Regions from separate parts of the Hymenobacter qilianensis genome, predicted to be linked through region 2. Evidence: riboswitches for the same ligand, from Rfam matches in the RefSeq annotation. Region 2 holds a riboswitch; the other holds the start of a gene.
The links. A riboswitch is a leader RNA that binds a small molecule or an ion and turns the genes downstream of it on or off. The one in region 2 is predicted to bind S-adenosylmethionine.
Positions count from the first base shown of each region.

Region 1: another riboswitch for S-adenosylmethionine. It lies ahead of metH (methionine synthase); the one in region 2 lies ahead of IEW06_RS09785 (amino acid permease).

Region 1 covers NZ_BMFN01000001.1:1,543,996-1,547,159, reverse strand. Annotated here, with positions in the region: gene IEW06_RS06580 (M16 family metallopeptidase) at 1-1,254, shown strand, start outside; SAM riboswitch class I at 1,369-1,476, shown strand; gene metH (methionine synthase) at 1,548-3,164, shown strand, end outside.
Region 2 covers NZ_BMFN01000002.1:451,041-454,204, forward strand. Annotated here, with positions in the region: gene IEW06_RS09785 (amino acid permease) at 1-1,205, opposite strand, end outside; SAM riboswitch class I at 1,554-1,664, opposite strand; gene IEW06_RS09790 (EcsC family protein) at 1,758-2,510, opposite strand; gene IEW06_RS09795 (Gfo/Idh/MocA family protein) at 2,572-3,164, opposite strand, start outside.

The DNA.
Region 1 (3,164 bases), on a different contig from region 2:
AATGGTCTGCAAGCCACCCTGGTGCCCTACGGCGAGATTCCGAAAGTAACGGTGAGCATGATTGTGCAAGTAGGCAACGTGCACGAGGCGCCCAACGAAAACGGCCTGGCCGACATCGTTGGGCGCCTGATGCGGGAAGGCACTACCACGCTCTCCGCCAAGCAGATATCGGAGAAAGTAGCCCGTATGGGTGGTTCGCTCAGCGTATCGGTGGGGCCAAATCAGACCTTTATCACTGGTTCAGTGCTATCCGAATACGGCCCGGAACTGGTGAACCTGATGGCTGATGTGGTGCAAAACCCCGCATTCCCGCCTTCTGAGATTGAGCGCATCAAAAACGACTTTAAGCGTGAGAACAACCTTTCTCGCTCCCAGCCAGGCACTCAGGCTCGCACGAAGTTCACGATGGCCATGTACAAAGGCCACCCCTACGGACGCGACATTCCCACCGACGCCGAAGTAAACGCTTACGGCCCGGAGCAGGTGCGCGACTTTTACACCAAGCAGTTTGGGGCCCAGCGCACGGCCGTATACGCCGCCGGCAAGTTTGACGAAAAGGCTATGCGCGAGGCGGTTACATCTTCGCTAAGCAACTGGACCAAAGGCCCCGCTCCGCGCATTGAGATTGCCAAGCCCATCACCAAAACCGACCTGATGGTGCAGGACCGGCCCGGCGCGCCCCAATCTACGCTAGTTATCGGCTTGCCCGTCGTTGACCCTACGCACCCCGATTTCACGCGCCTCCGTGTGATGAATTCCCTGCTGGGGGGCTCTTTTGGCTCACGTATCACCAGCAATATCCGCGAGAATAAAGGTTACACCTACTCGCCTTCCAGCAGCATAAATGCCCGCTACCGCGTGGGTGAGTGGACCGAAGTGGCCGACGTAACGACGGAGCACACGGGTAACTCGCTCAAGGAAATTGTTTACGAAATAGATCGTTTGCAAAAAGAAGCGCCCACGGAAGCTGAATTGGAAGGCATCAAAAACTACGAGGCCGGCCTGTTTGTGCTGCGCAACTCCACTCCGGCCGGCATTATCGGTCAGCTCAGCTTCCTCGATTTGCACGGCCTCCCCGACAGCTACCTCACCAACCAAGTGAAAGAGATTCACGCCATTACTCCGAAAGAGGTGCAGGATGCGGCCAAGAAATACGTCCGCCCCGATGAGATGACCATCGTGGTAGTAGGCGATAAAAAGGTGATTGAGCCGCAGTTGAAGAAGTTTCAGGCGGAGCGCAAGAAGTCGCTTTAATACGCTTTCCACATTTTAGTAAGAAGGGACTGGCCAGCAGGTCAGTCCCTTCTTGTTTTAGGCTCTAAAATCAGAGTAAACTTTTTTCGTCGTCTTGCTGTATCTTTGCTCAGCTACTTATCCAGAAAGACCGAGGGACTGGGCCCTACGACGTCTTGGCAACCTGAGTAAAACAAGGTGCCAACTCCCATTTTGCCCCCCACGGGCAGAAGAAGATAAGTGCGGAGCCCGCGTTGCGAGGTTCTCTTTCTGGATAAGCAGCGCTAAAAACGCCTTTTTCCAAAGGAGACCTTATGAAAACGACTCGCCCCGCCTCCCCCCTCTACGACATTCTCCAACAGCGCATTCTGGTGCTCGATGGCGCCATGGGCACCATGATTCAGCGCCATCCGCTGACGGAGGAGGACTTCCGGGGCACGCGCTTCGCCGATCATCCCAAGCCCTTGCGCGGCAACAACGACCTGCTCAGCCTGACCAGACCGGATATTATCCGCGGTATTCACGCTGAATATTTCGCCGCCGGGGCCGACATGGTGGAAACCAACACCTTCAGCGGCACTACCATCGCCCAGGCCGACTATGGGTTGGAGCATTTGGCCTACGAGCTCAACTACGAGTCGGCGCGGATTGCGAAAGAAGTTGCCGACGAGTTTACGGCCCGCGAGCCGCATAAGCCGCGCTTCGTAGCTGGTGCCATCGGGCCCACCAATCGTACTGCTTCCCTCTCACCCGACGTGAACCGCCCCGGCTTCCGCGCCGTGACCTTCGATGAGCTGGCAACGGCTTACCACGAGCAGGTGCGCGGCCTGGTGGAAGGTGGCTCCGACACGCTGCTGATTGAAACCATCTTCGATACGCTGAATGCCAAAGCGGCTCTGTATGCCGTGCAGAAATTCTTCGACGAAGGCGGTCGGGTTGTGCCGGTCATGATTTCGGGCACCATTACGGATGCCTCGGGCCGTACGCTTTCGGGGCAGACGGTGGAAGCTTTCTGGAACTCTATCAGTCACTTGCCGCTGCTGAGCGTGGGTTTGAACTGCGCCCTTGGGGCTGATCAGCTGCACGTATATGTGAAGGAGCTGAGCCGCATTGCTGATGTGCACGTGTCGGCTTATCCGAATGCTGGTTTGCCTAATGCTTTTGGGGGCTACGATGAGTCGGCCCAGGAATTTGCGGCCGTAGTGGAGAATTACCTGAAAGAGGGCATCGTGACGGTGGCCGGTGGTTGTTGTGGCACCACGCCTCAGCACATTGCCGAGCTAGCGAAGCTGGCCGAGAAATACCAGCCGCGCCAGCTACCCAATTTGCCCCCCACAACGCGCTTGTCGGGCTTAGAGCCATTCGACATCACGCCCAACAGCCTGTTCGTAAACGTGGGCGAGCGGTGCAACGTGACCGGCTCTCGCGCTTTCGCCCGCCTCATTCGCACCGGCGCCTACGAGCAGGCCCTGCAAGTTGCCCGCGACCAAGTGGAAGGCGGCGCCCAGGTCCTCGACGTGAACATGGATGAAGGCATGCTCGACTCGGAGCAGGCCATGACTACTTTCCTCAACCTGATTGCCTCCGAGCCCGACATTTCGCGCGTGCCGGTGATGATTGACTCCTCGAAGTGGAGCGTGCTGGAAGCTGGCCTGAAATGCGTGCAAGGCAAGAGCATCGTCAATTCGATTTCCCTGAAAGAAGGCGAGGAAGTATTCAAGGAGCGCGCCCGCACCGTGCGCCAGTACGGCGCGGCAATGGTGGTGATGGCCTTCGACGAAAATGGCCAGGCCGACTCTTTGGAGCGGCGCATCGAAATCTGTCAGCGCAGCTACGACATTCTGGTAAATGAAGTGGGCTTCCCGGCCGAAGACATCATCTTTGACCCCAACATCCTGACCGTGGGCACCGGCATGGAAGAGCACCGCAAC
Region 2 (3,164 bases):
AAAGCCAGCAGCGTACCAATACTGGTCATTTCGCCTACTACCTGAATGGGCACCAGGCCCGCAAAAGCGCTAATCAAGGCCGCCAGCAGGACATTTGATTTGTAAGGCGTTTGGAAGCGAGGGTGAATCTCGGAGAAGATTTTGGGCAATAACCCATCGCGCGACATAGAGAAAAACACCCGCGACTGGCCCAGCAAATCTACCAGAATTACGGAGGTGTAGCCAATCAGAATAGCGACGATAATGGCTTGACTCAGCCAAGCATACGGCGTTTTCTCGATGGCAATAGCTACCGGCGCGGCGCTGTTTTTAAACTCCGTATAGTTGGCCAAACCCGTCATAACGTGTCCGAAGAGCACAAATAATACAGTACACACCAGCAGGGAGCCAATGATACCAATGGGCATATCACGCTGGGGCTTTTTTGCTTCCTGCGCCATCGTCGCCACAATATCAAAGCCGATAAAGACGAAGAATATCACGCCGGCTCCGCGCAGAATTCCGCTCAACCCGAACTCGCCAAAGGTGCCCGTATTGGCCGGAATATAAGGCTGATAGTTAGCCGGATCGATATACTGCCAGCCCAGGGCAATGAACACTAGCACCACCGATACCTTCAGGGCCACAATGGTCGCGTTGACCCAAGCCGACCCCTGCGTACCCCGAATCACGATGGCTGTGATGGCCAGCACGATCAGAATGGCGGGCAGATTGACAAACCCGTGCACCACCGAGCCATCGGCCAAAGTAGAGGTCTCGAAGGGCGACATAACGAGCTGAGCGGGAATATGCAGGTCGTATTTGGCCAAAAACCGCGTCAGGTACTGCGACCAGCTAATGGCCACAGCAGCGGCACCTACTGAGTATTCAAGCACTAAATCCCAACCGATAATCCAGGCAAACAGCTCGCCCAGCGTCGCGTAGGAATAGGTATAAGCCGAGCCAGCCACGGGCACCATGGACGCGAACTCCGCATAACACAAGGCCGAGAAAGCGCAGCCAACAGCGGCCACCAAAAACGAGAGCGTAACAGCTGGCCCAGTATGATTGGCAGCCGCAATGCCAGTAAGGGAGAAGAGCCCCGCCCCTATTATAACCCCTACCCCGATGGCGACCAGGTTGAAGGCACTCAGACTGCGCTTAAGGGTGTGTGTGCCGGTTTCGGCCGCCTCTTGCCGCAGCAATTCCAGTGATTTTTTGAGCATAAAAGGTAGCCCGAAGCCGCGCCTCGTGGTAAATAAAAAGAAAGGAGGTAAGAGAAAATAAGCTCGGCCGTAGCAGTCAGACCGAAAGCAAAAGCGGTTTTCACCGATTCAGCAATCAAACTACCAGCTGATCTTCAGTCAAAGCGGTGGCTGAAATCAGAGCAGAAATGCCCCCAGCAGCTACTACTTGCCGCCGCGGGTAGGCAAAGCCAAGAAAAAGAGGAAATTGACGAACGCTCAACAACAGCAACAACCCATATTCGAACAGGCAGCCCAACTTAGCGGTTGGGGCGGCGTGGTGGCGAAGTAAACGGGAGCGGATTGGAAGTGAATGTTCACGGCAAGCTGTTTTTATATAGTCAGTCGATACTTGCGCTGACCTCGGTTGGCACCGTTCCAATTGTGTTGGGGGTTGCCGGCGTTTCGTCGAGCCTTTCTCTCCACGCCTCGGTATAAAAACAATCCTTTGATCAGAAAGAATTGGACTGCAAAGGTAGGCTCCGGCCGGGCGTACTTGCAAATGCACCTACTCTTTCTCTCCTGCAACGCAACTTAGCCAGCGCTGGGGGGCAAAATAGTGCCCGCCGCTGCCAGCTGGCGCATTCGGTAGCAGTTCATGGCCGTTTCGCCGAGCTGCTCGATAAGTCGGTAGTTGGCCACCGCCCCTACTGCCGCCCCAATCACCGGCACTAGCTGGGCCAGCTTCGCCAAATCGATGTAGTCACGGTACTCCTGCTGAAAGGTGCGCCAGTCAAACTCGTTCACGTCGGTGGGTAGGGTGTGGCGGTAGGTGTCCCAATCGGCCATGCGGCGGTACACCTCATTGCGGGTGTGCTGACTGGAAAAGGCCAGCTGGAAAATGTGCAGCAGATAAAGCCGCTCGGTGTAGTCGCGCACGTCGTGGCCGTAGAGGGCGGCTACGTCGAAGAGCAGCTTGAGCTTGAGGCTCAGCAGCAGCGGAAAGTCGGCCAACCCCAGCAAAAAGCCCCCCGCCCCCGTCACGGCACCTTCGGCCGAAGCCGTGTTGCGGTAGTAGCGGATGCGGGTGCGGACCGTCGTTTCGCGCGCCACCCACGGCGCTTCCAGCAGCGGCTGGCGCGTAGTGTGCATAGACCCAAACAACACCCCGCGCACCATCTGCCGAATGGCCGTGGTAATGGCCTCATGCACGCGCTCAGGCAGCAGCGCATTCAGCCGAATCTGCACCCGCCGCGTGAAGCGGTTCAGCAGGGTGGGGCGCTGCTGCATCCGCTGTTGCCAGGCGCGGAGTTCGGTGAGGGCTTGTTGGTCGGGGGAAGAAGTCATTGGCTACTTACTATCAAGACGTAAACACCTCTTAGCTAGGAATATGGTATACGAGCCTTATTTATCCCGCTGCCTTTTTCAACTTATAAATTTGCTCGATAATCTCCACCACCTTCACTCCTTCCTGCGCATTCGTTTCAGCTGAGCTGCCGTTTCTAACCGCCTCCACCACTTCTTCGATCACCTGCACATGATTGGCGGCACTGCCTTGATAGAAGCCGTAGTGATTGGCGGGATTGGTGGGCAGCAGCGGCGGACACTCATAGTCGCGGATGTGGCAGTGCTCCACTTTGTCCATGTACTGCCCGCCAATGCGCAGGCTGCCGTGCTCACCGATGACGGTGAGGCTGCTTTCCAGGTTGCGGTCCCAGATGGCGGTGCTGTAGTGCAGGGTGCCGGTGCCGCCGCGCACTAAGTCGAAGGTAACGAGGCCGCTGTCCTCGAACTCGGTGAGGTGCTGATGATTGAAGTTGTGGAAGCGGGCTTGCAGGTTGGTTACATCGCCAAAAACCCAGTAGAGCAAATCAATGAAGTGGCTGAACTGGGTGAAGAGCGTACCGCCGTCTTGGGCGCGGGTGCCATGCCAGCTGCCGGGGCGGTAGTAGCGGGCATCACGATTCCAAAAGCAGTTGATCTGAACCATAAAAATGCCCC